3 regions of the Ahrensia sp. 13_GOM-1096m genome follow, and region 1 is predicted to be linked to each of the others. Evidence: riboswitches for the same ligand, from Rfam matches in the RefSeq annotation. Region 1 holds a riboswitch; each other region holds the start of a gene.

Region 1 (3,278 bases):
CGCGGCGGCTTGGCGCTTGCCTTCGATCATATCTTTGAGTTGAACTTTGCCGGATTGCCGTTCGTCATTGCCTTGAATGATAACAATCGGGCAGCCGCGTTTATCCGCATAGCGCATTTGCTTGCTGAAATCTTTTGGATTGCCCTGATACATCTCAGCGCGAATACCCGCGCCGCGTAAGTCCTGCACCATTTTTTGATAAGCGCCGAGGCTTTCCGTATCCTTGTCCATCACGGTGACAAGCACAGGCGCGAGCACGTCGTCTTGTCCTAGTTTGCCAAGATTTTTGAGCGCCGTCATGAGGCGTGATACGCCGATGGAAAATCCAGTTGCTGGCACGTCTTGGCCTGTAAAGCGCTTGACCAAACCGTCATAACGCCCGCCACCGCCGACAGAACCGAATTGAACCTTTTCGCCCTTTTCGTTTGTCACATCGAACAGAAGTTCGGCCTCATAAACAGGGCCAGTGTAATATTCGAGACCACGGACGCAGGTAGGGTCAATACGAATTCTATCTTCGTCATAGCCATTTATTTCTGAAATGAGAGCTATTTGAAATAATTCGTCGATACCAGATAAACCATTTTTACCAACTCCAATGTGAACCGCCCAATTTCTTAGAGCATTGAAAAAATGATAATCTCTAGCATCATCTCCGTGTTTATCGATTGTAGTAGGTACATCGGTAAAATAATCATGGTGATCGGCGTGGGATTTATATCCCTCAGGCGAGTAAAATGCGTTCAAATCTATAACCAGAGATAGTTTTTTGATCTGCTCTTCATCTAACCCAGCTCCCTCAGTAAAATCACCGCTGTCATCTTTGCGACCCTTACCCAAGAGTTGGCGAACACCCTCGATGCCAAACTTGTCCAACTTATCGATTGAACGCAGCACCGTCAGTCTCCGCTCCGCATTTTCATCGCCGCCAAGGCCGATGGCCTCCATCACGCCGTCCAGCACTTTGCGGTTGTTAACGCGGATCACATAATCGCCACGCGCAATGCCCAGCGCTTCCATCGTGTCGGCCATCATCATGCACATTTCAGCATCGGCCTGAACGCCCGGTGCGCCAACCGTGTCGGCATCAAACTGCATGAACTGGCGGAAACGGCCCGGCCCCGGCTTCTCGTTGCGGAACACCCAACCATTGCGATAGGTGCGATATGGCAGCGTGATTTCGTTGATATTTTCAGCCACATGACGCGCCAGCGGCGCTGTCAGATCATAGCGCAAGCTCATCCATTGTTCGTCGTCATCCTGCACAGAAAACACGCCAGCATTTGGCCGATCTGTGTCTGGCAAAAACTTGCCCAAACAATCGGTATATTCAAATGCAGGTGTTTCCACGGGGTCAAAACCATAGCGCTCATAGACTTCGCGGATTTTACCGATCATCTCATCGGTTGCGCGAATGTCTGCCGCTGAGCGGTCCACAAAACCGCGCGGGCTACGCGCTTTAAGTTTCTGCGGTTTTTTCTTCTTTTTATCAGCCATTTCAGCACTTCATTTTATGAGAACATTTGTTGGCTTTCTCATAAGCGACAGGTGCCCTCTTGCCAAGTGGTGTGAGCGGTGGAATGCTATGCAAGTTCGGTGAACGGGAAGTCCGTGCAATTCGGAGACGTGCCCAACGCTGTGATGGAGATGGCTTTCGCATATGCCACTGGGAAACCGGGAAGGCGCGCAGACCAGTTGATCCTAAGTCAGAAGACCGGCCGAACAAAACGGTTCTTGCGTGCGGACAGCGCAAGCGCCCCAACCTTTATGCATTGTTGGGAGCAAATAATGCTGAACAAACTTCCACGCCCTGCGCTGGCCCCTGCCCGTCCGTTTTCCAATCAAGAACGAGATGCGGTGTATCGTGCAATCAATGAACGGCGCGATGTGCGCGATCAATTTTTGCCGGCCCCCATTCCCGATGATGTTTTGCTACGGCTTTTGCAGGCTGCCCATAACGCGCCTTCGGTTGGGTTCATGCAGCCGTGGAATTTTATTGTCGTGCGCGATGCTAAAAAGCGCGAACAAGCATGGAGCGTTTTCAGCAAGGCCAATGATGAAGCCGCCGACATGTTTTCAGGTGAGCGCAAGGCAACCTATCAATCGCTAAAACTGGAAGGCATTCGCAAAGCGCCGATCAATCTTATCGTGACATGTGATCGCAATCGCGGCGGCAAAGTTGTGCTTGGGCGCACGCATAATCAGCAGATGGATTTATACAGCACGGTTTGCGCTGTTCAAAATCTGTGGCTTGCAGCACGTGCAGAAGGCGTTGGTGTCGGGTGGGTCAGCATATTTAATGAGAGCGACATGCGGGAGCTTTTTCAAATCCCCGATGAGATCGAAATTATCGCTTATCTGTGCATTGGCTATGTGGACGAATTATACACAGAACCGGAGCTTGCCGCCAAAGGATGGCGGCAACGCTTAGAACTCAAAGATTTGATCTTCGAAGAAGAATGGAACCGGCCCACTAAAACTTAATAGCAGCCGGTCCGCAATCTTATCTTGCGTAAGGCGAACGGCAGCGTTTGCGTCCACCATGATATGGCTGGAACGAATTATCCGATGCGCGGTAAGAGCGGTATTTCGAATGGCACCAATTCACATGCAATGTGCCAACATTTATAATGCGCGGGCGCGCTGGTGCACGGCGAATAACGCGTCTTGGTTCAACATAACGGCGCGGTGCAATGTGGATCGTTATTGAAAATGCATCACGTGGAAAATAATATCCGCTGTGACGGCGATAGCCACGCCTGTGATGGCGGTAACCGCGATGACCATTGTAAAAGGCATGGCCTCTATGGCGGTAAAACCCGCGGTGGCGTTCTGAACCTACCTTTTGAACCAAGCTATCTGCTGGTGATGCAATCGGTGCAATTGCGATTGGTGCAGCACTCGCTGATGTTGAAACGCCGCAGCTTGCAGCAATTGAAATTGCAGCCGCAGCCAAGAATTTACTGATATTCATTATCATGCTCCCTGTTAAGGTTAAGCGTCCCTTAATTTCAATCTATCGCATTTTTCGCATCTGGCAAATTTATTGACGGGACTTATCACCAAATTGTCACTTTGGTTTCATGACACACATGTTAGCAGTGCGTTTTAACTGGACTATCGCCGTGCCTCTTTTTCTGCTCACCGCCCTTGTTATGACCGCTTTTGCTGCAAACTCAGTTTTGGCGCGTGCAGCCCTGCTCGGACCAGCCATTGACCCTGCCAGCTTTACCACTGTTCGCCTGATAAGCGGTGCGGCGATGCTTGCCTTGCTACTG
Region 2 (3,278 bases), 100 kb from region 1:
AGTTAAATATCTCGTCCTCGATGAAGCCGATCAAATGCTTGATCTGGGCTTTATTGTGCCGCTCAAAAGAATTGCAAAAATGCTTGCTGTGCCACGCACAACGCTTTTGTTCTCTGCAACGATGCCTAAACAGATCAATGATCTGGCTGGCGCATATTTGAATGAGCCGGTTCGAGTACAGGTTTCACCTCCAGGTAAAGCTGCTGATAAGATCACGCAATCTGTGCATCATATTTCAGGACGCTCTAAGGCTGACTTGCTAAAAGATTTGCTAACAGCGAAAGGCGAGGGCTTGTCGCTTGTCTTCTCACGCACAAAACACGGCGCTGAAAAGCTAAAGCGTCATTTGGTTGAACGTGGTTTTGCTGCTGAATCAATTCACGGCAACAAAAGCCAAAATCAGCGCGAACGAGCAATCAAAGATTTCAAATCTGGCAAAGCCCAAGTTTTGGTTGCGACGGATGTTGCAGCACGCGGTATCGATATTTCTGGTGTTTCCCACGTCTTTAACTATGACTTACCGGAAGTTGCAGAAGCTTATGTGCACCGGATCGGCCGTACAGCACGTGCTGGCGCGGAAGGTCAGGCTGTTGCATTGTGTGCACCTGATGAGATTCATCTGCTTCAAGCCATTGAAAAGCTGATGGGCATGAAAATTACGATTGCAAGCGGTGAGGCTCCACCTGCTGGCTTTAAGCCTGAGAAAAAAGGACGTGGCGGAGCGCCAAGCGGTCAGGGTCGCAAACGCTCTGGTGGCGCTCAAGGTCATCGCGGCCGTCGCAGCGTTGCTGACATTGGTGCGCCAGGTAAAAGCGGTGAGCAGGGTGGCGGTGACGCTCAACCTAAAGCAAAAAGCAAAAAGCGCGTAAGCCAAGGTAAACGCTTCAAGGCTGCTGATCCAAATGGCGGTCCTTCACGTTGGGCACGCGGCGAGAAACGCAAAAGCAAAGTTGCTTAATTCTTAAGAATTGAAGACAAATAAAAACCCCGGAAGCCTAAATGGTTTCCGGGGTTTTGTTTTAAGAAAAGTGCAGTTTAAGCCGCTTGGCCTAAACGCTTTGTCAGGAATGGCGTTGCGTCTTTTCCTTTGAGCGATTTTGCTGCAGCCAATACGGCCAGATCAACGAACGGTTCAATAACAACAACCAGCATGTACGCTGCGCCGAATGAAGCAACCGAAGAAATAACGCCGAAGCCTTGGCCGTAAATTGCCCAGAACGCGACCCAGGCTACGATACCCGCCTGATAGGCAGTAGAAAGCGCAAAAGCCTGTTTATAGGTAATGTCCACATAGGCTGTTTTTGGCGCAATGATTTTCTTCGCAAGAGCGCTAATCGCAAACAATGGTACGAGTAATGTTGTCAGGTTGACGGCATACATTGGCAAATCGCTTGGCGCGAACAACATCCCTTGAACCAAAAGACCAAGGGCAAGACCGATGGCAGCAGGGCCAGCACCAAGCATGAGCAATATTGTTGAGCCAAGAATGAAGTGTACTTCTGAAACGCCAACCGCAAAATGTGGAAGCACTTCAAAGAAGATAAACACTGCAAGCGTTGCAACAACAGAGCGAAAAACGAGGCCGGTTACACCACCATCATTTTTGATCGCATCCCATGCGAATTTAAGGCCAACACCAGCAGCAGTCGCAGCTGTCGCGTAAGCAAGAGTCATTTTTGCCGCGTCAACGACACCAGGTTCAATATGCATTTTATATCCTTCTGCACCCATCGTGCGAGTTAGTTTCACTATATCGGGCAGGTCTCCTGACTCACGCTTCACTGCTTGTTGCCGCCTTCCCAAGCTTTCGCTTAGTGGCATAGTGGCAGCAAGCTCAGCGCTTACAGTTGCGAGGGCAGTTACGGATCAGGCCCGCATTGGGTTGTCCCTACCGTATTCCCTTTTAATCCCCTTAGGCTTTGCCGTTCGAGAACCCGATATCAGGACATTATTCGCATATTATACTTTTGACAATTGTCCGTCTGAGACATTCCTTCGCTAAATATGTCAGGCACAAAAAAGCCCCGAAAGCGAAGAGCTTACGGGGCTTTGATTGAAAGTATTACTAATCAAGCAGCTTGATCAGTTTTTTTCGCATAGGGGTCAAACCGCGAATAGAATGTCTCGCCAGCTTTTGCCATATCGGTCAGCAATTTGGGTGCTTTGAACTGCGGTCCATATTTCTTTTGCAGCTTTTTAGACAATGCAACAAATTCCTCAACGCCCATGCCGTCAATGTAAGACAGTGTGCCGCCGGTATATGGTGCAAAACCAAAGGCTAGGATCGAGCCAACATCGGCTTCACGCGGGTCGGTGACAATGCCTTCACCCATGACGCGTGCTGCTTCCAATGCGATAACAACGAGGAAGCGCTGTTTTAGCTCTTCAAAGTCAATGTCATCGGCATTTTGCTGCGGATAAAGCGTTTTGAGTTCAGGCCACAGATGCTTTTTAGCTGGCTTGTCAGGGTAGTCGTAGAACCCTTTGCCGTTTTTGCGCCCATGACGACCATGTGTATCAACCATCGTGTTCACAAGCTCGATATGGCGCGGATCAACCACGCTTTCACCGAGATCTTTAACGGTTTGGTTAAGGATCTTTTGGCTAAGATCAATCGCTGTTTCATCGTTTAGCGCCAGCGGGCCAATTGGCATGCCAGCCAATTTAGCAGCATTTTCAATCATTGCTGGTGGAACGCCTTCGGCAAGCATATTGTAAGCTTCAGACATGTATTTCAGCACACAGCGATTGACGTAGAAACCGCGTGTATCGTTGACAACGATTGGCGTTTTCTTGATTGCGCGAACGAAATCCATCGCAACAGCCAGCGCTTTATCACCTGTTTTCTTACCCATAATGATTTCAACAAGCATCATCTTGTCGACAGGTGAGAAAAAGTGAATGCCGATAAAATTCTTGGCGCGTTTTGAATTTTTCGCCAGATCAGTAATCGGAATAGTCGATGTGTTTGACGCAAAGATTGCTGTCGCTTTCATGGTGTCTTCGGCAGCTTCTGTCGCAGCTTTTTTCACGGCAGAATCTTCAAACACCGCTTCGACGACAAGGTCACAACCATCAAAGTCCGCATAATCTGCCGTTGGCGTGATAAGCGAGAGGAGCTGATCTTTTTGCTCCTGTGTCGCACGGCCTTTTTGCATGGCTTTGGTGATCAAGTCTTCAGAATGCGCTTTGCCTTTTTCTGCAGCTTCCATGTTGCGGTCAAGAAGCACAACAGGAATGCCTGCTTTCGCCGTTACATATGCAATGCCAGCACCCAT
Region 3 (3,278 bases), on a different contig from region 1:
GACATTGTTGTTGTCGAAGGTGCAGGTTCACCAGCCGAAATCAATTTACGCGCTGGAGACATTGCCAATATGGGGTTTGCGACGCGCGCAAATGTACCTGTTATATTGGTTGGCGATGTTGATCGGGGCGGCGTGATTGCTTCGCTCGTGGGAACACACACAATTTTACCAGATCAAGACCGCGCTATGATCGCAGGTTTTCTTATCAATAAGTTTCGCGGCGATGTTTCGCTGTTTGATGATGGTTTAACGGCCATCACTGAATTTACAGGTTGGCGCGGATTTGGTGTTGTGCCCTGGCTTGCAGAGGCTGGAAAGCTGCCAGCGGAAGATTCTGTGGCGCTGGAGACATTGGTGCGGGCGGCATCCGGCAAGGCGCTGCAAGTTGCGGTGCTGGTCACGGACCGTATTTCCAACTTTGATGATTTTGATCCGCTGATTGCCGAGGATGATGTGGATGTTCATTTCATTCGCAAGGGTGAGGCCATTCCTGCCGACGCGCAAATCGTTATCTTGCCCGGTTCTAAATCAACTATCGCTGATTTGGCTTGTCTGCGCGCAAATGGATGGGATGTTCAATTATATGCGCACGCAAAGCGCGGCGGGCATATTGTTGGTATTTGCGGCGGCTATCAAATGCTCGGGCTGAAGATTGCTGATCCCAATGGTATTGAGGGCGCTGCTTGCACCATTGATGGGCTTGGCTTGTTGGATATTGAAACGATCATGTTGCCAAAGAAGAATGTGCGCAATGTAAGTGCACATAGTCCGGTTTTTGACGTGCCACTGACGGGTTATGAAATTCATATTGGTGAAACGTCTGGTGCAGATTGTCAGCGCCCGACAAGCATAATCGACGGACGTGCCGATGGCGCTATGAGTGCGGACGGAAAGATCATGGGTACTTATCTTCATGGTTTTTTTGATAATGGTGCGTTTCGGCGTGCTTGGCTTGCGAGCTTCGGTATTGCTTCGGCTGGCGGCAACCATTTGGACCGTGTTGAAGCGACGCTTGATGATCTTGCAGAACGCTTGGAACAATTACTGGATATTGATGCGATGCTGGCTGTTGCCAAACGCTATGAACAGAAAACTGCCTTAGCCTCTTCAATTTGATTGACGTTGCTTGCAACAAAGACCTAATGTTGGCGTGCAATGGTTCTAAAAATGCTTATGCATTTTTGGATGAAAAGGGAATGTGACAGGCGAACCCAAATCGGGCGCCTTTATCACTGCCGACCCCGCGACTGTAGAATGGTAAGCACACCGCGTCTTTATGAGACACCACTGGGATAGCCCGGGAAGGTAGATGTGCCGGATAAACCATGAGCCAGGAGACCTGCCTTTGCGATTGATCTGATAGGGCGGGCGTCCTGTGTCGGGCCAGATGTGTAGGCAGTTGGTTTGTGCTGGCAGTCTTCACCTTTAGGTTCGTTCAATGCGCTTGCTATGAAACGCAATGAGATGAACCGGACATGAGCGCAGCTTCTAATTTTGAGACAAAGGGCCGAGTAACGCTTGTTTTGGGCGGTGCGCGCTCGGGTAAATCGACATTTGCCGAAAATCTCGTCTTAAAGAGTGGTCTTTCACCTCATTATATTGCGACGGCGCAAATCTGGGACGATGAAATGCGTGCGCGCATTGATATGCACAAAGAGCGGCGAACCACTGGCTGGACCAACATTGAAGCACCTGATGATCTGGAATCTGCACTGCTAGAGGCGGATGGTGAAAGTCATATCATTCTTGTGGATTGCCTCACCTTATGGGTGACCAACCTTATGATGGGACAAGCCGATGTTGCGGCGCGTTCGCAAAAATTGCGCTCAGCATTGAGCGACATGAAAGCGCCGGTCGTGCTGGTCAGCAATGAGGTTGGGCTGGGCATTGTGCCTGAAAACGACATGGCGCGCGCGTTTCGCGATCACGCTGGACGACTACACCAAGAAATAGCCGCTATGGCGGATGAAGTTTATTTTATCGCAGCGGGATTACCGCTGAAAATGAAGGGCTAAACTATGTTGAACGCAAAAATTCCTGCCACCGTGATTACTGGCTTTTTGGGCGCAGGCAAAACAACAATGATCCGCAATCTGCTGCAAAACGCTAATGGCAAGCGCATTGCGCTGATTATCAATGAATTTGGTGATCTTGGCGTTGACGGCGATGTGCTGAAAGGCTGCGGCATCGATACATGCACCGAAGATGACATTGTTGAGCTTAACAATGGTTGTATCTGCTGTACCGTTGCGGACGATTTTATTCCAACAATGGAAAAATTGTTGGAACGCGAAAACCGCCCTGATCACATTATCATTGAAACGTCTGGTCTGGCGCTGCCACAGCCGCTTGTAGCAGCCTTTAACTGGCCTGAAATCAAAACGCAGGTCACCGTCGATGGTGTTATCACCGTGATTGATGCTGCTGCTGTATCTGAAGGGCGTTTTGCGCATGACCATGATAAGTTGGATGCACAACGTGCCGCTGACGAAGAGCTAGATCATGAAAGCCCGCTTGAAGAATTGTTCGAAGACCAAATTCGTGCAGCAGACATGATCGTGTTGAATAAATCAGACTTGATTGATGCTGACCGTCTTGAGGCTGTGAAGGCCATTGTTCAAAGCCAAACAGATCGCGCGCTCAAAATCGTGTCTGCTAAACATGGCGAACTGCCAATCGAAGTGCTGCTTGGACTTGGTTCGGCGACAGAAGGCGAGATTGAAAACCGTAAGTCTCATCATGAAATTCACCATGCTGATGGTCATGAGCACGACCATGATGAGTTTGAAAGCTTTGTTGTTGAGACAGGCGAAATTGCCGATACGGAAAAGTTTATTGCTGGGCTTAAAACAATCATTGCGGCTCATGATGTGCTTCGATTGAAAGGTTTCTGTGCTGTTCCGGGCAAGCCGATGCGTTTGGTTGTTCAAGCTGTTGGGCAGCGTATTGAGACTTATTTTGATCGTGCTTGGCAGGCAGGCGAAACGCCTTCATCACGTTTGGTGGTGATTGGTTTGCACGATCTGGATCAGGCCGCAATTGCTGCCGAAATCAAAGCTGCGGTTTAATCCAACATGCATTTATTGCTGGCGCAAAAAGGCTCGCTAACGGATGGCGATGGGGATGCGATTGATCTTGGTCAATCGCCCGCAGATATTTGCTTTTTATCTTCTGCTGATACCGAGCTTGCGAGCCTTGCGGAAGCTGCAGATGCGACCGCGTGCGATAATCTTCGATTAGCCAATATGCTTCAACTCAAGCATCCAATGTCGATTGAT

The links. A riboswitch is a leader RNA that binds a small molecule or an ion and turns the genes downstream of it on or off. The one in region 1 is predicted to bind cobalamin.
Region 2: another riboswitch for cobalamin. It lies ahead of N530_RS0101970 (energy-coupling factor ABC transporter permease); the one in region 1 lies ahead of bluB (5,6-dimethylbenzimidazole synthase).
Region 3: another riboswitch for cobalamin. It lies ahead of cobU (bifunctional adenosylcobinamide kinase/adenosylcobinamide-phosphate guanylyltransferase); the one in region 1 lies ahead of bluB (5,6-dimethylbenzimidazole synthase).

Annotation. Positions count from the first base shown of each region.
Region 1 covers NZ_JIAX01000006.1:438,642-441,919, reverse strand. Annotated here, with positions in the region: gene hisS (histidine--tRNA ligase) at 1-1,497, opposite strand, end outside; cobalamin riboswitch at 1,557-1,738, shown strand; gene bluB (5,6-dimethylbenzimidazole synthase) at 1,789-2,484, shown strand; gene N530_RS0102495 (BA14K family protein) at 2,504-2,974, opposite strand; gene N530_RS0102490 (DMT family transporter) at 3,084-3,278, shown strand, end outside.
Region 2 covers NZ_JIAX01000006.1:334,883-338,160, forward strand. Annotated here, with positions in the region: gene N530_RS0101965 (DEAD/DEAH box helicase) at 1-958, shown strand, start outside; gene N530_RS0101970 (energy-coupling factor ABC transporter permease) at 1,036-1,710, opposite strand; cobalamin riboswitch at 1,739-1,953, opposite strand; gene N530_RS0101975 (3-hydroxyacyl-CoA dehydrogenase NAD-binding domain-containing protein) at 2,070-3,278, opposite strand, start outside.
Region 3 covers NZ_KK211156.1:175,791-179,068, forward strand. Annotated here, with positions in the region: gene N530_RS18315 (cobyric acid synthase) at 1-1,116, shown strand, start outside; cobalamin riboswitch at 1,140-1,362, shown strand; gene cobU (bifunctional adenosylcobinamide kinase/adenosylcobinamide-phosphate guanylyltransferase) at 1,476-2,015, shown strand; gene cobW (cobalamin biosynthesis protein CobW) at 2,019-3,068, shown strand; gene cobN (cobaltochelatase subunit CobN) at 3,075-3,278, shown strand, end outside.